Rubinisphaera margarita: one gene and its partner. The protein of the gene in region 1 binds, or shares a complex with, the protein of each later gene. Links are inferred from orthologs where the notes say so. Each region holds a gene or a part of one and is shown on either strand. Other genes may lie near its edges.

Region 1 (4,899 bases):
GCTCCGTCCAGTCCGCAACCTCCCGTTCAGCAGGATGTTACGCCGCATCGACCCCCGGAGTACTCCTCCTCCAGCCCGATGGACAGCCATTGATCTGCCAGGGCGAACCAGAAAATCATAAGAAGGCCGGCTTCAAGTCGGCCTTCTTCATTTTGAGCCGATCCGTTATCAACCAGCTCACCCCCTCCCCCGCACATGCCCTTTTGTGCACACCTCTCCCCTCACTTCTCCTCAAACGCGGAAAAATCGGAATATCTTGCCTGAATTGATTCATCAGCAGGTCCGATCCCGCCGATACATTCCTTAGAGACAGATCTTGTCGCGACGCATACCGAGTACGTCCCGACCCTACCTGTCGCGATATCTACAACGACCTCTCAAGATTCAATACCGTTCGTGTGCAGGCGAATAGACTCGCCTGTGTGTTGCATGGAGGCGACAATGCGGAGATTCATTTGCATCCTTCTTCTGGTTGCGATCGCCGGAACTCAGGTTGGTTGCTTCGTGCCTATCTGGTCCGCTGAACGGGATCGCCGGGCTCGCCAGCTGATCTTTCAATCAGAATCGTTCCGTCACATTCCCAATATCTGGGAACGGATCTGGGGACTGGATATGCCAGACCTGGCTACGCCGTACCGGACTCACGGTGGCGTGATCTAACGATCCGATCGACGGACAATTTCATCACTGAACCAGCGAGACGTGCAGTTCTTACGGGCTGCATTGTCTCGACTCCGGGTCGGCGATAAACTGCGGCAGTCGATAGCTCACTGACTTCGTCAGGCGTGAAGCCCACGTCGACGAATCCTCTTTTTGCGACCTGCCCGCCGATTCCGTGACTGAACCAACTCTGCAAGTGCGTCTGGGGCGACTCTCGCTGCGTAACCCCATCCTGACGGCCTCCGGGACGTTCGGCTACGCGCGCGAAATGGCTTCGTACGTCGATTTCTCGTCGTTAGGCGGCGTCGTTCCCAAAACGGTTACGCTCGAACCGCGCATCGGCAATCCGCCTCCGCGGACTGTCGAAACCGCGTCCGGGATGCTGAACTCGATCGGCCTCGATAACGATGGCCTCGATACGTTCATTGAAAAGCATCTGCCATATCTGCTCCAACTCGACACTGCCGTCGTGGCCAACATCGCCGGACGAACCATTGACGAATACAGTGTGATGGCCGGGAAACTGGCCCCCTTTTCCGATCTGGCGGCCATCGAACTCAACATCTCCTGCCCCAACGTGAGTGGGGGCGTCGACTTCGGCACCAATCCGGAATCGACCGAGAAAGTTGTCGCGGCCTGTCGGAACGCCTGCGATCTGCCCATTCTCGCCAAGCTGACTCCGAACGTGACCAACATTGTTCCCGTCGCCGAAGCCGCGAAAAATGGCGGAGCGGACGCGGTTTCGCTGATCAACACGCTGCAGGGCATGGCGGTCAACTGGCGGGCCCGCAAGCCGATTCTGGGTAACGTCATGGGCGGTCTCAGTGGACCGGCCATCAAACCGGTCGCGCTGCGCATCGTGCATCAGGTGTCCCGTGCGGTCGACGTGCCCATCATCGGCATCGGCGGAATCTCGACCATCGATGATGTCCTGGACTTCCTGGTGACGGGAGCCTCCGCCGTACAGGTTGGAACCGCCACCTTCTATAACCCGAACGTCTCGGGGACACTATCGCAGCAGCTGGCCGTCGCTCTGAACTCCGAAGGCATTTCGGATGTCAATCAGTTGATTGGCTCCCTGCGGCTCGATGCCCAGCCGAAATCGCCCACGCTGCAAAAGACGACCATCCCCGAAACTCTCTAAGCCTAACCGCGACAACAGCGAATCCCATCATGCGAGTGCTTTCCGGCATCCAGCCTACAGGACGGTTTCACTGGGGAAACTATTTTGGAGCCATCCATCAGTACATCGCTCTGCAGAACAATGAGCAGGCGTTCTACTTCATTGCCGATCTGCATGCTCTGACCACGGTTCGCGAACCAGACAAGCTGCGGGAATACGTCCGCGATGCAGCGATCGATCTGCTCGCACTCGGACTCGATCCTGCTCAGGCAACGCTGTTCGTCCAGTCCGACGTGCCAGAAGTGACCGAACTGACCTGGCTGCTGATGACCATCACGCAGATGCATCTGCTCGAAAAGTGCCACGCCTACAAGGACAAGAAAGCCCGGGGCATCGCAGCCGATGCCGGACTGTTTACGTATCCGGTCCTTATGGCCGCCGACATCATTCTTTATGACAGCGATCTGGTGCCGGTCGGGAACGATCAGATCCAGCATATCGAAGTGACCCGTGATCTCGGCCAGCGGTTCAATCACCTCTACGACACCGAAGTCTTCGTGCTGCCGAATGCTCACGTCCTCGATCAGACTGCCAAAGTACCCGGCACCGATGGCGAGAAAATGTCGAAGAGCTACAACAACACCATCGAGATCTTCCTGCCCGAAAAGCAGCTGAAAAAGAAGATTAACTCGATCAAAACCGATTCGCTGGCCGTTGAAGATCCCAAGAATCCGGAGACCTGCCCGGTTTTCGCGTTGTACAAACTGTTTGCGACTCCTGAACAGCAGGAAGAGCTGGCGGGCCGATATCGCGCAGGCGGCATGGGATACGGTGAAGCCAAGAAGCTGGTGCTCGATGCCGCTCTGGAGTTCTTTGGCCCTGCCAGAGAACGACGAGCCCGACTGGAAGCCGATTCCGACTACGTTCAGGATGTGCTGCGGCAGGGAGCGAATACAGCCCGCCAGAAGGGCCGCGAAGTCCTCGACCGCGCCCGCCAGGCGAGCGGCCTGACGCGGACGCCGGCTGACGGAATTGACGGGTAGCGATTGAACCGATCTCGCGTTTCAGGGAAGTTTCGCCTGGAAGTCCCTCGACAATTGTTGAGAACTGAGACCGAACCCAACCTGCAAAATCAGGCTTCCGCCGGGAAAAGCTGTCGAATTCCCGACGATCTCGTGGCAGCAATTGGATTCAACTCCCGAGACGGGTATGATTGACGTGCAGGCCAATTCAAACAGAGCTCGTTTGATCGCGTCAACAGGCGAGATGAATTCCGCGTGAAGACGGCTTCGACTCCAGTCGAACTCGAACCGCGATCCGGGGCATCCTCCCTCCGACCCCTCTCCGACCAGGTTAACCCTCTCTCGGAACAGCGTCCGATGTCTGAACTTTACCACGAATGCGGCGTCGCAGCGGTCTATCATTACGCACACGACGAGATCTCTCGGCTCGCGCCCAAAGATGATCCGATGCAGACCGCGTCGCTCATTCCGAGGCTGCTGCTCGATATTCAGAACCGCGGTCAGCTGGCCGCAGGAATCACGAGTTACAACTCCGACCGCAAGCAGTTGATTCGCACTCACAAAGATGTCGGCGGCGTAAACGAAGTCTTCCGGCTCGGCCGCCGCGAAAAAGCCGAACAGCTGATGAAGGATTACAACGGACAGGCGGCCATCGGTCATGTCCGTTACGCCACCTGCGGCACCGATGATCGCAGCTACGCCCAGCCGTTCGAACGGTCCCACGTTCAGAAATCGAAGTGGTTCAGCTTTGGCTTCAATGGACAGCTGGCCAACTACCAGAAGCTTCGTGAGCAGATCGAAGAGCAGGACGATTTCCATCTGGCCCGCGAGACCGATACCGAAATCATCATGCACCTGCTCTCGCAGGACTTCTCGATCCACGGCCGGGGCGATCTGGTCGGCACCATGTCTCGGCTCAGCAAGAAGCTCGACGGAGCCTACAACATTGTTTTTCTGAACGCTCGCGGCGACATGTTCATCGCCCGCGATCCGCTCGGCATCCGCCCCATGTGTTACGCTGTCGAAGGCCCGATGTTCGCCGCGGCGAGTGAATCGGTCGCTCTGTGGAACCTCGGTTTCGAAAGCAGCAGCATCCGCACCCTGGAACCTGGTGAAATGGTTCTGGTGCAGAACGGCCGCATCGAGAAAACTCGCTTCGCCGAAAGCCCGAAGAAGGCGCACTGTTTCTTCGAATGGATCTACTTCGCGAACGCCGCCAGTACGCTCGATGAACGCAGCGTTTATCTTTCGCGGACCCAACTCGGTGTGCATCTCGCCCGTCAGGAAAAGCTTGAGATCGACAACGAAACGATCGTCGTGCCGGTCCCCGATACCGCCAAATCGGCGGCATCCGCCATGGCATACGAACTCGGCGTCCCCTGTCTGGAAGGACTGATGCGAAACCGCTATGTCGGTCGCACGTTCATTGAATCCAAAGACAGGGCCGACAAAGTCCGCACCAAGTTCACGCCACTGCCTGAGGTCTTCCGCGGACGCAAAGTGCTGCTCGTCGAAGACTCGATCGTCCGTTCGACGACCATGAAGGGTCTGATCGATCAGATCCGCACCCGGGGGGAAGCCAAAGAGATCCACGTTCGCGTGGCCTGCCCACCGATTATCGCTCCCTGCTTCTACGGCATCGACATGTCGAACATCGGGGAGTTGTTCGCACCGAAGTTCCTGAGAGGCGAACCGCTCACGCCGGAACACGAAGCCCAGATGGCCGCGACCCTGGGAGCCGATTCACTGCGTTACCTGCCGATCGAAACGCTGCACGAAAGCATCGGTCTCTCAGAGAAATCACTCTGCCGTGCCTGCGTCACCGGCGAATACCCGACGGAATGCGGCGAAGAAATGTACCAGCTCGCTCTGCAGTACAACCGCAACCCGGAACTGGTACAGAGCCAGCGGACATACGACGTGCCGACGATGATTTCGACCCGGTCGTAGGTAACTGTTTACTGAATTTGGAAACTGCAACAAACACTGCTGGGCAAGCCAGCAGTGGCACCCCGTTGATCAGGCCATGCTCGCCATTGGGTGTCGCACTCTCAACGGGAGGCACAGACTTTTTCAGTGGATGCCAACTTTGCC
Region 2 (5,079 bases), on another replicon or contig:
GACGCATCTCGCAGGAAGATGTTCAGAACTACGTGAAGGCTCGCCTCTCCCAGCCGGCAGGTTCCGGCGGCGGTGGCGGCCCCGCGACGGCTCCGCCTCTGCCCGACTTTGGCGAATTCGGCAGCACCCGCCGCGAAGCGCTCAACAAGATCGGCAAGACGGCTGCCCAGCATCTGACGATGTCGTGGAACGTGATTCCTCACGTCACTCAGCACGATCTGGCCGACATTACCGATATCGAAATGGCTCGCAAGCAGTTCCTGCAGGGAACCGGCAAGAACGGCCCGAAGGTGACGATGACCGCCATCGCGGTGAAGGCTGTCGTCACAGCTCTGAAGACCTTCCCGAAGTTCAACTCGAGTCTCGATCCCGAAACCAACGAGATCGTCTACAAGGAGTACTACAACATTGGAATCGCCGTCGACACCGAGAATGGTCTCGTTGTCCCGGTTGTTCGCGACGCCGATAAGAAGTCGCTCCTGCAGATCGCTCTGGAAGTGACCGACCTGGCCATCAAGGCCCGCGATCGCAAACTTTCGATGACCGACATGAAGGGCGGGACGTTCACCATCACCAACCTGGGGGGCATTGGCGGCACGGCATTCACGCCGATCGTCAGCTATCCGGAAGTGGCGATTCTGGGCATGTCCCGCGGACAGAAGGAACTCAAGCTGATCGACGGTGAACTGGAAGAGCGGCTCATCCTGCCTTTGTCCATGTCCTACGATCACCGGGTCATCAACGGAGCAGACGCCGCTCGCTTCATCGTGAAGCTGTCGGCTCTGTTGTCCGATCCGTTCACGCTGCTGTCGGAATGCTGATCGGCGTTTCGCGCACCTGAAGTTACATTACCAGTCCGTCCAACGATCTGTCAGTCGACGTGGTTGTCGTTGCCTGCTGGGCAAGCCTGCAACGGCAACCCTTCGGCTGATTGAAAATGCGGACGCGAGTACAACCGTGTCGATGAGACCGCCGGCTTCGGCTGCTGCGGAGAGGAACCACGATGTCAAAATCTGATTTGCACGCCGAAGTTGTTGTCCTCGGAGCCGGCCCCGGAGGTTATCCCGCGGCCTTCGAAGCCGCCGACAAAGGCAAGAAAGTCATCCTCGTCAACGATGACGTCGCTCCCGGCGGCGTCTGTCTGAATCGTGGCTGCATCCCGTCCAAGGCACTCCTGCACGTCGCCAAACTGCTGAACGAATCGAAAGAAGCCAGCGAGTGGGGCATCACGTTCGGCCAGCCGGAGATTGACCTTGATCGACTTCGCACCTTCAAGAACGGCGTCGTCAAAGGGCTGACGGGCGGGATCGGTTCGCTCTGCAAAGCACGTGGCGTCGAACTCGTCGAAGCACGCGGCTCCTTTCTCGATTCCAGCACGATGGAGCTGAAGTACAAAGATGGCTCCACCGGCAAGCTGACCTTCGATACGGCGATCGTCGCGACCGGGTCCGTGCCGGCGATGCCGCCGATTTTCGATATCGGTGATGACCGCGTGATGGACTCGACGGGTGCACTGGAGCTGAAAGACGTTCCGCCGAAACTGCTCGTCATCGGTGGCGGTTATATCGGCCTTGAGATGGGCTCCGTTTACGCGGCTCTCGGTTCGGAAGTGACTGTGGTCGAAATGACGGACGGCCTGCTGCCAGGAGCCGACCGCGATCTGGTCAAGCCTCTGCAGAAACGACTCGAAGCTCAGCTGCACGCGATTTATCTGTCGACCAAAGTCAACGGCCTCAAAGCGACCTCGAACGGCATTGTCGCCGATCTCGAAGGCGACGGGGCTCCCGCGGAAGCGACCTTTGATCGCGTTTTGATCTCCGTTGGTCGCCGTCCGAATGCCCGCAACATCGGGCTCGAACACACCAAGGTCAAAGTGACCGAACGGGGCTTCATTGAAGTCAACCGTCGTATGCAGACGGCTGATCCGAAAATCTACGCGATTGGCGATGTGGCCGGCGAGCCGATGCTGGCTCACAAGGCGACCCGCGAAGCCAAGGTGGCTGTCGATGTCATTCTGAACGAGCCAGCCGAGTTCGATTCGATCGCCATCCCGGCTGTCGTCTTCACTGATCCGGAACTGGCCTGGTGCGGCCTGACGGAAACCGAAGCCAAGCAGGACAAGCGAGACATCGCCGTCATCCGCTTCCCCTGGGCGGCCTCTGGTCGCGCCCAGACACTGGGACGCACCGAAGGTTTGACGAAGCTGATCTTCGACAAGAAGACCGAGCGGATTCTCGGCATGGGCATCGTCGGTCCCGGTGCAGGGGAGATGATTGCCGAAGGCGTGCTGGCTGTGGAAACGGCAGCCGTCGCTCGTGATCTGGCTGAGAGTATTCACGCTCACCCGACGCTGTCGGAAACGATTATGGAATCGGCTGAAGGACTCTTCGGCCAGGCGACCCACTACTTCCGTCCGAAAAAGTCGTAATGCCCACCTGCGAGAACAACGCCTGCCAGTCGCTCGCGCGAGTGGTTTCTCTCGATTCGCTGTCGGATGAGAATTACCGCGTGCGGCTGGAGTGTCCCGAGATCGCAGCCGCGATTCTGCCGGGGCAGTTCTTCATGCTGCGTTGTCCCGACCGAACCGATCCGCTCCTGGGACGCCCCTTCGCGCTGTACGACACCTACGAAGCCGACGGAAAGCTGGCTGGGATTGATGTCGGGTTCCACGTCGTCGGCAAGATGACCGGCCTGATGGAAGATCTGCAGCCGGGACAGGAGATCGAGATCTGGGGACCGCTGGGAAATGGCTTTCCAGAAGTTGAAACGGGGCATCTGATTCAAGTCGCCGGCGGGATTGGTTATACGCCGTTCGTGGCCGTTTCCCGGGAAGCGTTGCTCGGCAAACAGTACGGCTCGGAATCTCGGCAGGGAATCAAAGCGGACAAGGCGTCGTTGATCTATGGCGTCCGCACGAGCCGCTTTCGGGCCAACATGGACGACTTGTCGGATCTGAAGGATCTCGACATTCAGATCTGCACCGAAGACGGCAGCGAGGGGCATCATGGCCTCGTGACCGATCTGCTCAAGCCGATGCTGGAGAATGGGCCGAAGGAGCGGATCACCGTCCTGACCTGCGGTCCGCTGCGAATGATGCAGGCGGTTTCCGCTCTTTGCGAACAACTGGGCGTCGCCTGCTGGGCCTCGCTGGAAACGCCGATGGCGTGCGGTTTCGGAGCCTGCTTCAGCTGTGTAGTGCCTGTGAAAACCGAAGACGGCTGGGATTACCGCCGCTCGTGCATGGAAGGCCCGGTTTTTCCGGCGGGCGATATTCTCTGGCAGAGCATTTCCTGAGCGAGTTTTGCCTGATAGAGTAATGAGGCCTTTCCCGTCGTTCGAACGGAGCGTCTCATGGATCCCAAGGTCGTCCTCATCCTTGTCTTCGTCATCCTTCTGCTGACGGTGGTCCTGGCAGTACTTACGATCTTCGCATCGCTCTTCCAGCTCTGGCTGCAGGCGTTCCTCTCCGGAGCCCGGGTGAGTCTCATCCAGATCGTTGGTATGAGACTGCGACGTTCTCCCGCGAAGGACATCATCCGCTGGACGTGCATGTCGACGCAGTGCGGTGTGCCTGTCTCTGCGGCCCACATCGAATCGGCCCACATTCAGGGCGTGAATGTGGAAAGAGCAATTCTGACGCTGAAGAAGGCTCGCGAAGAGGGCATCGACGTGAAGTGGGACGAGATCGTCCAGGCTGACTTTGAAGAACGAACGACCGGCGTCTTCGAAATCCCGGGCATTCACCGGAGTTGAGTCGCTCACGCCCCATGAACGTAAGCTGGGATCGCCGCAGGCGTAGCCCGGACGCGCGAAGTTAAGCCATACACAGGTAAAGACATCGTCGTGAAGGGTGGCCGTCCGCCTCGGCGGGCGGGTCGCGAAAGCGACAAGAGGCAGCGCCACCCGCGTTTTGAACTGAAATCGTTGTTAAGTTCATGTCGCCTCAGGAGTATCTCAACGAAACGCGTCGTGCATGCCATCTACACGGGCCTCTTTCAGACTCGCGGATGCCGCTTGAAGCAGGACGAATCCATAACGGCGCAACGTCCGTTTGCTGGGATACGCTGCGGTGTCCCAGCAAAGAACCTACAAACAACGCGAAGCTTTTGACACTGCGCAAACGAAAACAGGCGGACGTCCTGGGACGCCCGCCTGTTTCGAGATGCGACAATGATCGTGTTCAGAGTTGCTTAGTCTGTGAGTGGTCCGGCACAACGGATCAGGTGATCGTGGTCGACGTAGACGACTTCTTCAACCGCTTCGGTGTGAGAGAAGGGGATCGGCCAGGTGCTGATCAGGGTCTCATCGAAGAACACCGTGCATTTGTAGTGGCAGTGGTGGAGTCGAGCCGGTCCAACCATTGGGAAGTAGCGGCACTCGTCCAGGCGGTCCACGATCGGCTCGATCGTGATTCGCACGTTATTGCGGTGCGTTTCCGACAGGAACCAGACGCCGCCGGCGGTATTGTCCGGCAGGGCCCGCATCACTTCGTCCGGAGACGGAGGATCGAGGCAGAAGATCGGGGCGTTCTCGCCTTCGACCGGATCGAGAATCGGCACTTTGTCGTACCGTTCTTCTTCCCAGTATTTGTCTTCAATTTTCTGACTCCAGTACGGGTTGACCGGAATCAGTGGAGTGGTTTCCCAGAAACGGGCGAGGTGAAACGCCGTTCCCATGAAGCCACCGAAAAGAGTACATCCGCTGTTCGAGACAGCCAGCCCGGCCAGCATGATACACATGGCCGACCGCCTGAGGATGTTTCGCCAGTTGATCATGTTCGCATCTCCGAATCCCTGGGGCGATCGACTTACTGAATAGAAATCGACCGACGCGTGTGGTGACGACCAGTCCCTGGTCCAACGAGGTGAAGGGAGGGGGGTTTTTATTTGAAGTCATCCGACCCGTGGCAAATTGCATCACGAGTCTGTGTTAGATATCGAACGTGCAGGACGGCATTCTTGTGAAAATATTCGGATTTTGACGCTGATACCGGAAATTCCCGCTTCTCCGGTTCTGAGGCGCAACGGCAGCTCGGCCACCCCGGCGTCCACACCGCCTAAACTCCAGCCCCGTGAGAGC

Evidence for each region. Proteins that work in one complex are often made in the same cells at the same time.
Region 2: the proteins of L1A08_RS15955 (region 1) and L1A08_RS22205 are in contact, whole or in part, in a crystal structure (PDB 5UE9), measured with the Lactococcus lactis proteins. The link is inferred for Rubinisphaera margarita from one-to-one orthologs. Residues at the interface, in WP_025017116.1 of Lactococcus lactis: Gly25, Phe27, Phe29, Glu32, Tyr33, Lys35, Tyr36, Lys48, Phe56, Thr60, Pro61, Arg62, Val63, Ala64, Glu65, Thr66, Ala67, Ser68, Gly69, Met70, Ile74, Gln77, Pro223, Glu251, Phe274, Ala275, Pro277, Phe278; in WP_023189152.1 of Lactococcus lactis: Leu4, Gln5, Ala47, Ser48, Met49, Leu50, Leu51, Arg52, Arg53, Met95, Leu98, Arg223, Met224, Ala225, Cys226, Ile228, Gly229, Ala230, Cys231, Tyr232, Ala233, Val235, Glu236, His237, Asn243, His244, Ala245, Lys247, Glu250.

The regions. Positions count from the first base shown.
Region 1 is NZ_JAKFGB010000014.1:778,934-783,832, reverse strand. The notes cover bases 1-2,819. They hold L1A08_RS15955 (dihydroorotate dehydrogenase), read left to right. Parts: upstream 1-835; coding sequence 836-1,804; downstream 1,805-2,819. Other genes in these bases: trpS (tryptophan--tRNA ligase), read left to right, coding at 1,834-2,819; L1A08_RS15960 (hypothetical protein), read left to right, coding at 442-660; L1A08_RS15965 (HU family DNA-binding protein), read left to right, coding at 1-93. In the rest of the region: more of trpS, read left to right, coding at 2,820-2,826; L1A08_RS15945 (amidophosphoribosyltransferase), read left to right, coding at 3,163-4,755.
Region 2 is NZ_JAKFGB010000022.1:233,000-238,078, forward strand. Bases 1,362-4,360 are described here. They hold L1A08_RS22205 (dihydroorotate dehydrogenase electron transfer subunit), read left to right. Parts: upstream 1,362-2,427; coding sequence 2,428-3,294; downstream 3,295-4,360. Other genes in these bases: lpdA (dihydrolipoyl dehydrogenase), read left to right, coding at 1,362-2,428; L1A08_RS22210 (flotillin-like FloA family protein), read left to right, coding at 3,352-3,753; L1A08_RS22215 (hypothetical protein), read right to left, coding at 4,191-4,360. Also shown: L1A08_RS22195 (2-oxo acid dehydrogenase subunit E2), read left to right, coding at 1-821; more of lpdA, read left to right, coding at 1,004-1,361; more of L1A08_RS22215, read right to left, coding at 4,361-4,775.